One region of the Vibrio lentus genome, then DNA from elsewhere that is predicted to be linked to it. Evidence: predicted binding sites of a transcription regulator. Region 1 holds the regulator's gene; each other region holds the start of a gene.
What was found. The regulator PurR, encoded in region 1, represses purine synthesis genes. The targets are predictions, from matches to a motif close to TNANGNAAACGTTTNCNTNA.
Positions count from the first base shown of each region.

Region 2: QWZ07_RS01690 (formate--tetrahydrofolate ligase) is a predicted target of PurR. The motif match lies at 2,331-2,350, and genes of this name have one in related genera.
Region 3: QWZ07_RS15555 (phosphoribosylaminoimidazolesuccinocarboxamide synthase) is a predicted target of PurR. The motif match lies at 2,139-2,158, and genes of this name have one in related genera.

Region 1 is NZ_JAUFQE010000002.1:1,799,082-1,803,371, reverse strand. Features, by position in the region: gene QWZ07_RS16455 (TVP38/TMEM64 family protein) at 1-252, opposite strand, end outside; gene QWZ07_RS16450 (TfoX/Sxy family DNA transformation protein) at 386-976, opposite strand; cyclic di-GMP riboswitch class I at 1,104-1,189, opposite strand; gene purR (HTH-type transcriptional repressor PurR) at 1,360-2,364, opposite strand; gene torD (molecular chaperone TorD) at 2,682-3,329, opposite strand; gene torR (two-component system response regulator TorR) at 3,618-4,290, shown strand, end outside.
Region 2 is NZ_JAUFQE010000001.1:413,996-418,285, reverse strand. Features, by position in the region: gene QWZ07_RS01700 (CreA family protein) at 189-665, shown strand; gene QWZ07_RS01695 (inosine/guanosine kinase) at 782-2,086, shown strand; gene QWZ07_RS01690 (formate--tetrahydrofolate ligase) at 2,381-4,129, shown strand.
Region 3 is NZ_JAUFQE010000002.1:1,593,912-1,598,201, reverse strand. Features, by position in the region: gene QWZ07_RS15565 (helicase-related protein) at 1-233, shown strand, start outside; gene QWZ07_RS15560 (hypothetical protein) at 437-814, shown strand; gene QWZ07_RS15555 (phosphoribosylaminoimidazolesuccinocarboxamide synthase) at 937-2,040, opposite strand; gene QWZ07_RS15550 (SulA-like leucine-rich domain-containing protein) at 2,335-2,742, opposite strand; gene QWZ07_RS15545 (hypothetical protein) at 3,136-3,324, opposite strand; gene QWZ07_RS15540 (tetratricopeptide repeat protein) at 3,490-4,290, opposite strand, start outside.

The sequences.
Region 1 (4,290 bases):
ACTGTTCCAGAAACCAAACAAGGCAGCGCCTAACAGAGTAACAACCGCAGCGCCAGGAATTGAGAAAGCCGTGATCATGACATAGGCGGCGAAGTAAATTGCAGCAGCGGCAATAAAATTGCTCTCGATGTAGTCATTCAAAACAGCTTGTTGAGCTTTCGCATTCTCAAGTGTTAGGTATTGGCCGAAATTGACGCCTAACAAGACGATCGTTACGACCAATACGATACCCAATATCATTTTCTTACTCATTGATACTTCCTCTAATTTTTCAATGCATACCATTAGTATAGATAGACAGGCAAAGCATAGATTAACTTTCAACAGATATAAAAAAAGCCGCAAGAATGCGGCTTAGTTATGTAGATAGTTTGAACTGACAATATTAATTGACGCGACTGATAAGCTCTTCACGACGTTGCTGCGGTATAACAGACCAATGAGTACCATTGATCGCACCTTCTAGCGCCCAAAGCAGCTCAATGCTGACAGAGGAAGCATGTGATTCCTTGATGGCGTTAAATGCGTTTACAGAGCCAGATTCATATAAACATTCTACAGAATCGATCCCAGCCTTTTTTAACATACGCTCGGTAGCGAGTCGAAGGTTAGGGAGGTCCTTTAATCGAGTTGGCTTAGCAGAAGATTGCTCAGCTTTCTCTTCTTTAGCAAACCCCAAAGACGTCGTAGCAAGCTGCAAGATTTTCTCTTGGTCTTGCCACAAGCCTTCCGGCAATGCGAAATACTTTGTGACGACAGGGAAACCACGTTTTTTGTAGACGTATGGTCGAAACCCTTGTTGCTCGAATTGCTTTGTTGTGTCTTTGTCCGCTCTTATGTGCAGCTGGTCGTTAACAACCAGAGCAAACATAGTGTCATCAGCAAAAAGCCCGAATCCACCAAACATTGAGCGTGATTTTATTTTTCCTAGGGGCTCAAATAATTTCATTGAGTCCTTTAGTATCGGTTTATCCATGTTATCTATCTCGGTGTATTTGAACTACGCCACCAAATAAGCAGGTCCGAGAGATTAGCAAAATGTTGCAATTAAATTGTCAATAAGCCGTAAATTACTAAATTGTTAGTAATTACCGCATTTTGCCATCGGTAACCCCGCTACCATACCAACGAGTGGTTTAGGCCGGAAGCTTTGCGTCTCACTCTTTCGAGTGGTTTGCCCTGTGCGTGACTGACTGAATAGAATAAAGTTTTTGTTGAATGAGGCTCACACCTGATATTTCAAAATGTGATATTGCTTCAATTAATGATCTTGGTGTTATGCAACTGGGTTTATTTTATCTGCTTATAAAAAAAGCGCACTCAAAGGTGCGCTTAATGAAATTAAACTCGATTTATCAATTAATTTAACGTTTTAACTGTGCTTCGCTCAACAATTTCTGGGTGCATTTCGAAGACACGTTTTTCATGATCTTTATCTTTAATGCGCTCTAACAAAATTTCGAATGCATTTTTACCAACACGACGCTTAGGTTGGTGAACCGTCGTCAATGGTGGAGAGAAGTATTCTGCAAGTTCAATGTTGTCGTAACCGATAACCGAAATATCTTCAGGAATACGAATACCTTGCTGTTGCAGGCGACTCATCAGGCCAAGTGCCATAGTGTCGTTAAAACAGAACACAGCGGTAGGGCGATCTTCCATCTGAGCAATTCTATCAGCCGCAAGTACAGCGGTATCACACTCAAAGTTACCTTCAATGATGAGCTTTTCGTCGGTTGCGACCTTCGCTTCATTGAGTGCGCGTTTGTAACCCGCGATGCGTTCTACACATGCTGCTTTGTCTAAGTGGCCACTTAAACAAGCAATCTTTGTGTGACCACGTTCTAGCAGGTACTTGGTTGCTAGATAGCCGCCTTCTTCAGAGTTATCGATGATCTTATCAGCCTGAGAGGTTTCAGGGCCCCAGTCCATGACAACTTTTGGGATATCAGCATGGCGATCTAACATGCCACGAAGTTCTTCTGTTAAGTCGGAACACATAACCAAGATGCCATCTACACGTTTTTCTGCAAGCATTCGTATGTAGTCACGTTGCTTCTCATAGATACCACCCGTGTTACACAGAATCAAAGTGTAACCTTGACGGTAGCAGTAGCTTTCAACACCATCGATCACTTCAGAGAAGAAGAGGTTTGTTGATTGAGTCACTAACATGCCGATAGTACGTGTTGAATTGCATTTCAAGCTACGCGCAACAGCACTTGGTGCGTAGTTTAACTCGTCTACGGCTTTATTTACTTTCTCTTGAGTCGCTTCTGCAACAAAACGTGTCTTGTTGATTACGTGAGAAACGGTGGTAGTTGATACGCCTGCTAAGCGAGCGACATCTTTTATAGTGGCCATGGTTTTATCCTATTAGAAGCTACTTTCCCAAAGTACGGAATAAAGTAGCCGTTAAGCTACCTAACTAAGAGCTTAAATTTGTAGGGCTCTTTGGGGTACTAAAGTGCTAAAAAACAAAAAACCGCTATTGAGCGGCTTGTCTTAACACCGAAATGCTCTGAACTTAAATAAGCATAGCATTTCGTGAATGTTTCATATTTTATCGTTTGCGGTCACAATTTTAGACTGACTAGAAATTACTCGCAATAAAATTCACCCAGAAATCTTGGTGAATTGTCACATTCTATTGAATTTGTTTACTTAATCATCAGCGTATCTTATTCACCCGCTAAATACTGAGTGTCCAAATTACAGAAGGCCACGAGAAGAGTTGCCACAGATGCATAGAAACCGAATGAATCGATCTCACAACATTTAACGTTGAACTTTGGTACCCAAGTAAGGAGTTGTTGTTCAATAAATTGCTGTTGAACAGTGAACGATTTTTCTAATTCTTCTTCAAGCTCAGTTTCATTTGAACGGATGATGAGATTGCCAAGGAAATCAAGTTCGATAGCAATGTGGTCTGCTGGCTCTTTCAGATCTTGGTTAACCACCAAGTTGTGCTTAGCCATGATCTCTTCCATGTCTTTAGCTGGCTTATCGTTTAATAGACCTGTTTCGCCGATATACATTGAAGCGTAAGGTAGAGCACCATGTTTATCTGTCTTTAAAAATAGATCGCAAAAGTCAGCAGACAGTTCTAGTTGGGCATCTTCACGTGTTTGTAGACGGTTCAATGCGTCTACCAGTTTATCAATCGCAGGCTTGAGTGTTTCGTTTTCGCCTAAACCAGTCAGGAAAGAACGGATCTCAACAGAGTGGTAGTGGTCGAGTTCTTCTTGTGTGAGCTCTTTAGCGAACAAGCTTGATAGCCACCAGTAGATTTCAGCTCTTTGTTCGTTGAATGCTTTCGTATCTTTCATTTCATAGATCCTGATTTAGTCTTGTGATGTTTATATACCCAAGCATCGCGAAGTCATTTGGGTATAAGCACACCAAGGCTCAATAACAAGGTTATTTGCTAAACGCAAAGTGACTCGTTAGTCGTAATGCCTATATTGAATTGCGATGGACGATAAATAGCAAGGTTTTAGATTGTCTTGTATCAAAAAAGATTCATGTTTCTCGCTTTTATCTGCTGTACCACTAGAATTGTTACTAGTTATGAATAGAATGGTTACTGAAACTATTAAATAAGAAAAGTGGTGTAGATGAGCTATCACGTATTAGTCGTAGAAGATGATGTGGTAACCCGAAGTAAGCTGGTTGGATATTTCCAGAACGAAGGTTACACAGTGAGCGAAGCGGAAAGCGGCGCTCAGATGAGAAACGTGTTGGAAGAAAACAACGTTGATCTCATTATGCTAGACATCAACTTACCAGGCGAAGATGGATTGATGCTAACTCGCGAATTACGCAGTCAATCGGACATTGGGATTATTTTAGTTACTGGACGCACGGATAGCATCGACAAAATTGTAGGCCTAGAAATGGGCGCAGACGATTATGTTACTAAACCCTTCGAACTTCGCGAGTTATTAGTTCGAGTTAAAAACTTACTTTGGCGTATTGCTGCGGCTCGCAAAACCGCGGTTGGTACGGCAGTTGAAGCTGAAGACGAATCTGTGGTTCGTTTTGGTGAGTGGACGTTTGATATCCCTCGTCGTGCTTTAAGTAAAAATGGTGAGCCAGTTAAGCTGACTAAAGCAGAATATGAGCTGCTCGTTGCGCTTTCTTCTTACCCTAACCAAGTGTTAAGTCGCGAACGTATTTTGAACATGATCAGCCACCGAGTGGATGCTCCAAATGATCGAACCATCGACGTGCTAATCCGTCGCATGCGTGCGAAGATGGAGTTCGACCCTAAGAACCCACAAATCTTTG
Region 2 (4,290 bases), on a different contig from region 1:
GACTGAGGTGCCGAGCTACAAGCAGAGAGCATACAGAGCATGACCAAGGCCAACAAGTACTTTAAATGCTTCATATTTTTCATTCTCCAACAACATCCTTTAAGAACTCGGTGAAAAGCTCTACACTCGTATTCACGCTTTCAATATTCCTATAGTAAACAGAACTATATAAATAAAAAGGACTTCTTATGAAAAAAGCCTTAATAGCAGTTGGTATCATGACATTGTTGGCTGGCTGCTCAGACAATGAAGTTGGCGACGTATCTCTCGGTTTCTTCACCATGAAAGATATCAAGATGTCTTCTCTAGATGACGACAAGATCGCAGGTGTGACTTGTCATATCGCATCCATCGAAGCAAACCTTAGCCTGTCAGATCCAAGTGATAGCTCTATCTCTTGTCGTCAAACAGGTGAAATCACACCAGAAATGATTGCTCAAATAGACAAGAGCAAATCCGGCGAAGTGGTATTCAAGCAATCGAAAAGTATCTTTTTCAAAACAATGAAAGTTCGCCGCATCTACGACGCAGAGAATCAATCATTGCTCTACTTGTCTTACACCACAAAAGAAACAGAGGGTAGCTTCAAACACAGCCTTTCCACTGTTCCTCTATGGGGTACAAAGGCTTACGTTGATCCTGCTACGTTAGTCCCTACGGAATAACGAGCTTGAATCACCTGTACAGACATTGTGCAGGTGATTCAAAATGTAATAAAAATGAAAGAAACAGAAACAAAATGTGATATCATGCGGCAAAATTTTTTCACTGTATTTGTCATATGAAATTTCCTGGACAGCGTAAATCTAAGCACTACTTTCCAACTCACGCCCGTGATCCGTTGGTCAACCAAATTCAACAAACACCTAAGCTACACCGCGCAACAGTTGTCGGTATAGGTCAAACGATTGTTGATATCGAAGCCCGTGTTGACAACGAGTTCCTAGAAAAATATGAGCTGAGTAAAGGTCACTCGCTTGTATTGGAAGAAAGTAAAGCCGATGCCCTTTACGAAGAGCTAGTTGAACGTGGTTTGATTACGCATCAATACCCTGGCGATACCATTGGTAACACGCTACACAACTACTCTGTTCTTGCAGACAGTAAATCAGTTCTGCTTGGCGTTATGTCTAAGAAAATCGAAGTGGGTTCGTTTGGTTACCGCTACCTTTGCCGTACCTCTTCTCGCATGAACTTAAACCACCTACAAACAGTTGATGGTCCAATTGGTCGTTGTTACACGCTAATTACCGAAGATGGCGAACGTACGTTTGCGATCAACGAAGGACACATGAATCAACTGCTTCCTGAAAGTATTCCTGAGCAAATTTTCGAAAAAGCCTCTGCATTAGTTGTATCTTCATACCTAATGCGCGGTAAGCCTGAAGATCCAATGCCAAAAGCCGTACAAAAAGCGATTGAATATGCGAAAGCACACAATGTGCCTGTTGTACTGACGCTTGGTACTAAATACGTGATCGAAGGTAATGCTGAATGGTGGCAAGAATACCTGAAAGAGAACGTTACCATCGTCGCGATGAACGAAGACGAAGGTGAAGCATTAACGGGCGAAAAAGATCCATTACTTGCAGCGAATAAAGCGCTTGAGTGGGTTGACCTTGTTTTATGTACTGCGGGCCCTGTTGGCTTGTACATGGCAGGTTACACGGACGAACCAGCGAAACGCGAAACCACACTGCCATTGTTACCGGGTAACATCCCTGAGTTCAATAAATACGAATTCAGCCGTGCTATGCGTAAGCAAGATTGTGTAGACCCAGTAAAAGTATATTCTCACATTGGCCCTTATCTAGGTGGCCCACTTGAGATTAAGAACACCAATGGCGCAGGCGACGGTGCACTTTCTGCACTGCTACACGATATGGCAGCAAACAGCTACCACTACGTAAATGTACCAAACTCAGAGAAACACGAGCACGCTTGTCTAACTTACTCGTCACTGTCTCAAATTTGTAAGTACGCAAACCGTGTAAGCTACGAGGTATTGACTCAACACTCACCTCGCCTTTCTCGTGCCCTACCGGAACGCGAAGATAGCTTAGAAGAAACATACTGGGATCGTTAATCTAGATTGAGGCACTGATTCCAACGGGTTAGTGAAGCATTCTAAGATGACCAATTCCTAAGAGGGCTGCTATATGCAGCCCTTTTTCTATTGGTGAGTTATGTGAATGGCGCAACACCTAATCAAATCTAATTTTTTGCCAGATTAAGATTTGATCTCGCGCAATGACTGTTTAGATCTGTTATCTTCCAGCACATAATTCGTGTGGTTTGCCTTTACTTGGCAAATTTATACAGTACTATCGCCACGCAAACGTTTACGTAACACCTTTCGGTTCTGATATAAGGAGCAAATATGCTATCTGATATTGATATTTGTCGCTCAACTCCCCTTAAAAACATCAGTGAGATTGCCAAGCAAGCTGGCCTGAATCATGAAGAACATCAACCCCTTGGGCTTTACAAGTCTAAGGTTTCTCTTACGTCACTTGAACGCCTCTCTGACCAACAAGACGGCAAATTGATCGTTGTAACTGCTATTACACCTACGCCACTCGGTGAAGGAAAAACGGTCACTACAATTGGCCTTGCACAAGGTCTCGCCCAAATAAACCAATCTGCGATGGCGTGTATTCGTCAGCCTTCTATGGGCCCAGTATTTGGTGTCAAAGGCGGTGCTGCTGGCGGTGGTTACTCTCAAGTGGCGCCAATGGAGCAGTTAAATCTCCACTTAACAGGTGATATTCATGCAGTGACAGCGGCTCATAACCTCGCCTCTGCTGCGATTGATGCTCGTTTATATCATGAGCAACGTGAAGGGTTAGAAGCCTTTGAAGCGCGCTCTGGCTTAAAAGCATTAGATATAGACCCAAGCAGAATCGTTTGGCGACGCGTGCTTGACCATAATGATCGCGCATTGCGCATGATCACGGTAGGTAAGAACGAGGCAGACAAAACAATCAACGGCTTTGAGCGCGAAGATGGCTTTGATATCTCGGCCGCTTCAGAGCTAATGGCCATTCTTGCGCTGGCTGACGACCTGCAAGATTTAAGAAAACGTATTGGTCGTGTGGTACTCGCTTATAACCACCAAGGCATGCCATTAACCGCAGATGACTTCAACGTTGCAGGCGCAATGACCGTAACAATGAAAGATTCAATTGAACCAACATTAATGCAAACACTTGAGGGTGTGCCAACGCTGATTCACGCAGGCCCGTTCGCAAACATTGCACATGGTAACTCTTCAATTATTGCCGATAAGATTGCTCTCAAACTGAGTGATTTTGTAGTGACTGAAGGCGGTTTTGGCTCCGACATGGGTTTTGAAAAAGCGTGTAACATCAAAGTTAAAGCATCGAATAAAAAACCTGATTGCGCTGTTATAGTCGCTACATTACGCGGTCTAAAAGCCAACTCAGGCTTATACGATTTAAGACCAGGCACCGCATTACCAGAATCAATCTTCAATGATGACCAAGAAGCCCTTATCGCTGGCTTTGAGAATCTGAAATGGCACATCAACAATGTTAAGCAATACCAAGTGCCTGCCGTTGTCGCCATCAACCAATTCCCACAAGACTCGATTCAAGAGTTAAACACACTAAAACAGCTAATCACCGACTTTGACCCTAATGTGACCGTTGAAATCAGCGAAGCTTTTGGTAAAGGCGGAGAAGGTGCGACGTTATTAGCTCAAGCAGTGGTCAATGCGTGTGAAAACGAGAGCGACTTTAAAGCACTTTATGAATCTGAGCAGAGCTTAGAAGAAAAGTTGATGGCAGTCGCCGAGGTCGGTTACGGCGCAGCAAGTATTTCACTATCACCTTTAGCCAAGCAACAACTCGCTGAATTCAACCAACATGGATACAGCAGACTGTCGGTATGTTTGGCAAAGACACCGCTATCTATTTCGACTGAAGCACAAGTTAAAGGCGCTCCTACCCAGTTTGATGTACCAGTTAGAGAACTGAAGCTTTGTGCCGGTGCGGGGTTCATCTACGCTTTGTGTGGCAATGTAATGACCATGCCGGGCTTACCGGATAAACCGGCGTTCATGTCGTTAGATATTGATGAAAAAGGAAATATCGTTGGCCTTAGCTAAATAATGATGGCGAATTGATTTTCGATCTAACCGATATACTTGAACAGTATGCTACTTCGAGCCGTCATTTCTGAACGGAATGGTTGCTCGATTAGCAAGCTTAATTGCAAAAAGTTGCACTAAAACCATAGTTATATGCAAAGCTTGTTCTAAGTTCTGGG
Region 3 (4,290 bases), 210 kb from region 1:
CATTTGATGGTATCCCAATTTGGCTATATCCAGAATTTGCGGAAAAATACCCGTTTGCATTGAGCCTTGCTGACTTACATCTTGATGTCGAATACTTCCCTGCAAGAAAGCTGATTCATGTGCATTATCAGTCGGGGAGTCGAAAGTTATCGCCTAAGCGTTGGGAGCTTCCAACATGGTCTGGTTGGCGGATTCAATATAAGAAAGCGAGTCGGATTATCGACATAAAATAGATGGATAAGTTTTATCTCTAAAATATTAATCAAATAGGTGCATATATGATTTTTCAGTGTTTTTTATGTTACAAGTTTGATTTTTATATGCCTTTTTAACCAATCAAAAGGTCATAAAAGACCATTCTTCTATATCCTATTGCTATAAAGAAAGAGTTGATAGATATTGAGTATATTGTGTTGCCAAAGTGTCGGGGGACATCATGGATAAACAGGAAGAGACGCGTGTAGAGTTCGATTACACAACATTTCTTGGCGCCTCATGCAGTAAAAAATGGACTTTTCTGGAAGCTCTCACCACTATCGCGCCAGTATTCAGTACTGTCTGGAGAGATAGCATTAAAGAGCTCGCCAGCCCGGAAGATCGCTTATGGCAAATGGCATTGAAATCAATGTCGACGCGTAAAAGTGATGAGTCGAACATTGTTACCTTGCTCAAGCTTGCCAAGCTAGAAGGGATCAATGAGCTCAAGGTTGTCATGCCATATTCGCTTGAAGACGAGCAGATTGATTATATTGAATCGCGTAGTCATTTGGTGATTGCAGATAACTCTGGTGAAGAGTTCACTATCAAGCTTTGATCACTAACTAAGCTTTGATGAAATATACATTGTAAAAAGGGCCTCAATATTGAGGCCCTTTTAGTATCTAAAATTTGTGCTTACTAGCTAGCTTATTAGCTTTCTAGCATGTGATTAGTCGACTAATCAATTAGTCCGTAATCGGCACGAAGCACATCAATGATTTCTTGCTTCGGATTGTCGCTTAATACAATCTCGCCACCGGTGATTTTCGCTGCGATATCAAGGTAAGTACGAGACAGAGACATCAATGCATCCAAAGGAAGTTCATTGTCACGAGCTAATGCTTCACGTTCTGGCATACGTTCTTTGTTCAAAAGAATATCCGCGTCAGGGAAGTAGTTAAGTAAGAACTGGCGGAATCCTTCTTTAGAATTCTCGACGATGTTGCCCTTGTTGTACTCTTGAGTATCCCAAATACGAGATGAATCTGGCGTACCCACTTCATCCATGTAGATAAGCTTTTCTTTACCTTGAGCATCGTTGACGTAACCAAACTCAAATTTCGTATCGACAAAGGTTTGATCGACTTTTGCTAGCGCTTGGCTAATTACGTTGAAGCCTTCTTTTAGAAGTTTCTCGTAATGCGCAATGTCACTTGCTTGAGTAAAGTTGAACGCTGCGAAATTGTCTTCGATGTTGTTGCGAGTGATGTTCACATCGTCAGCTTCTGGTACACCAGGAATTCCTTTCAAAATCCCTTTTGTAGAAGGCGTGATCAGTAGCTCAGGCAACTTCTTGTCTTTCTCAAGGCCTTCAGGCATCTCGATACCACAGAATTCACGTTCGCCGTTCGCGTATGCACGCCACATAGAACCCGTGATGTATTGACGACAAATCGCTTCGATCATGACTGGGCGAGCTTTTTGTACAATCCATACGAATGGGTGAGGGATATCAAGAATGTGACTGTCAGCAAGGCCGTTGTCTTTAAACAATTTGAACCAGTGGTTAGAGATAGCATTCAGAGCCGCTCCCTTACCTGGAACACCTTTAAGATTACCTTCACCACGCCAAATACAATCAAACGCAGAGATACGGTCACTGATCACCATGATGGCTAAAGGCGCATCGGGTGCTACATTATAGCCTTTCTCTTTGATTAGTCGTTGGCTATCTTCTTCAGTTAACCAGTAGACCGAACGAACCTTGCCGCTGTGGACAGGTTTATCAGTACGGATTGGTAGGTCATCATTTACGGCAAGAACTTGATCAGCAAGGCTCATTTAGACATTCCTATCTTTTATCAAACGTCATACAGAGAAGTGCGGTGTGCACATGATTAGACGGGCATTATACCCAATCTACTATTTGCTTCCAGATAAAAAGCAAACGATTGCTAAATCTATTGATCAAATAAAAACCCCCGCCTAACTATTCGCTAGAAAATTGGCGAATTGTAGGGCAGGGGAAGGCAGTCTGTTGGGCTGTGTTTTGGAGCTATGCTGTTAAGTTAACTTAAGTTTGTTAGCTAAAAGATTAAGCTACGTTTGTGAGCTAAATTGTTAAGCGAGGTTGGCTTAATGAATACGCTCTGAAGTTTCATCGATGAAGAACACTTCGCATTGAAAGCGTTGGCCTAACGTTCTCAGGTATTGTTGGCTGAATGAGTCGATCGACGTACTCGCAACGATTGCGCTCGCGTTTCCTGAGCGTATTGCTTTCTCGACTGTCTCTACTTCATTCATTTGGTTCGACGCTTTCATATGGATAACGCGCTCGCAGCAAACATTGTGTTGCTTAAGCTGCTTAGCGGATGGTCTTGGCGTTTGAGCAGTAAACAGCAGCCATTGATGTTGATTGGACAGCAACGCCATTCTTGCGAACAACGCTTCCTCGTTTGAGTTTTTGCTTTTACGAGAAACTGATGTAAATGCGCAGTGAACTAGCGGGCTAGAGTGTTGGGCTTTAACGTGTGCTTGAATCATTTTGCTGTCCTTATATACATGCTGTATGTGTATACAGTAGTTTTTGTTGCTTATAAGATCAAGCGGTTTTTGCGGGATTATTGGTCGTTTTATTGCGGGCAAGTAAGAGGTTTCAGCTTAAGTTGTTGATATTTATTTGAAAATTAAATTCGACTGGTTTTTCTATTTTGTCTCATAAATTGAAAAAATGTGATTTCTATACAGGTGTATACAGTGGTTTTTGCAGAAAAGCACTGTATACACCTGTATAGAAGATAAGAAGATAAGAAGATAAGAAGATAAGAAGATAAGAAGATAAGAAGATAAGAAGATAAGAAGACAAGAAGATAAGAAGATAAACCCCAGATACAAAAAAAGCGCCTTAGGCGCTTTCTTATATTTCAACGGTGTTACTTATCTCAGTGTCGCTTGGGAGAGTTTTGTTCTCATTTCCATTTCACCAATATTGAACTGGCGAACATCAATGGTTGCAATATCATTGCACTCTTTACATGCATGGTGACACTTACCATCTAGGTAGTCGTGCTTTTTTACTAGGCTTGGCTTTTTGCACCAATCACAAACGCCTTCTATTGTGAACATATTTTCTCCTCACCTGTTTAAGTCAGGTGTATTTTCGGCGCAAATTATGACACAAGTAAGACCCATTAGTTAATAGTTTGTTACCCGTTTTTGAGAGGGGGATCGATTGCAACACTAATAAAATCGGTATCTTTGCGATCTTGGAAAATGAATATGTGTAGTTGTTTACGGTTTTGTAACATTTTGTAAAATGGTTTTTAGCGCATTGTTCAAACGTTTCATTTCTTCGTTACATCCATGACCATCAGGGTGATAGATTTTAGAGAGTTGTTTGTATCGAATCTTAATGCTTTTTTGGTCAGGAATAGATTTAGGTGTGTAGCCAAAGAGAGCACAGGCCACTTGCAAAGCATTCATACCTTTGTTGTTTTTCTGCTTCTTCAATTCGTTGTAGATTGTTTGAAGCTGACGCTTTTGCTGCTTAATGGTGAAGTCTTTCGCACTAAGCTGTGCTTCCAGTGTCTGTTGCTGCTGATTTAACTCACCAGACTTCAGGCCTTGTCGCTTTCGCGAGATAACCAGAGTCGCGCTGATACTCACTATTGCAATCAAAACGGCAAGCACTACGCCAATCATATAGTCAGAGCTTGTTAGATTAGAACGTGTTGCTTGGTCTCTAGAAGTTAGTGCCGAAGGGAAGGTACTTGCTTGATTTGTATTGGCTTCTGCACTGACGTTGTCATTGAGCTGCTCAATCGAAGAGATTTGCTTGGCACGCTGTTGGTTGAACTGTGCTTCCAGAATGCGATTGTAGCCATCTTCTGCATTAGGATTGTTTTTTAAAGCTGCTTCATACCATAGCTGCGCTGCATCTAACGGTTGCAATAGTTCTTTATCAAGTGAGGATTCATAGATCTTGGCTACTTCTAGAGGCGCTTGCTTGTTACCTTTCAGTGCCGCTTTGATGAACCATTCTAAGGCGAGTTTATTATCTTGCTCGACTTTTGTACCTGCCATGTACCATTC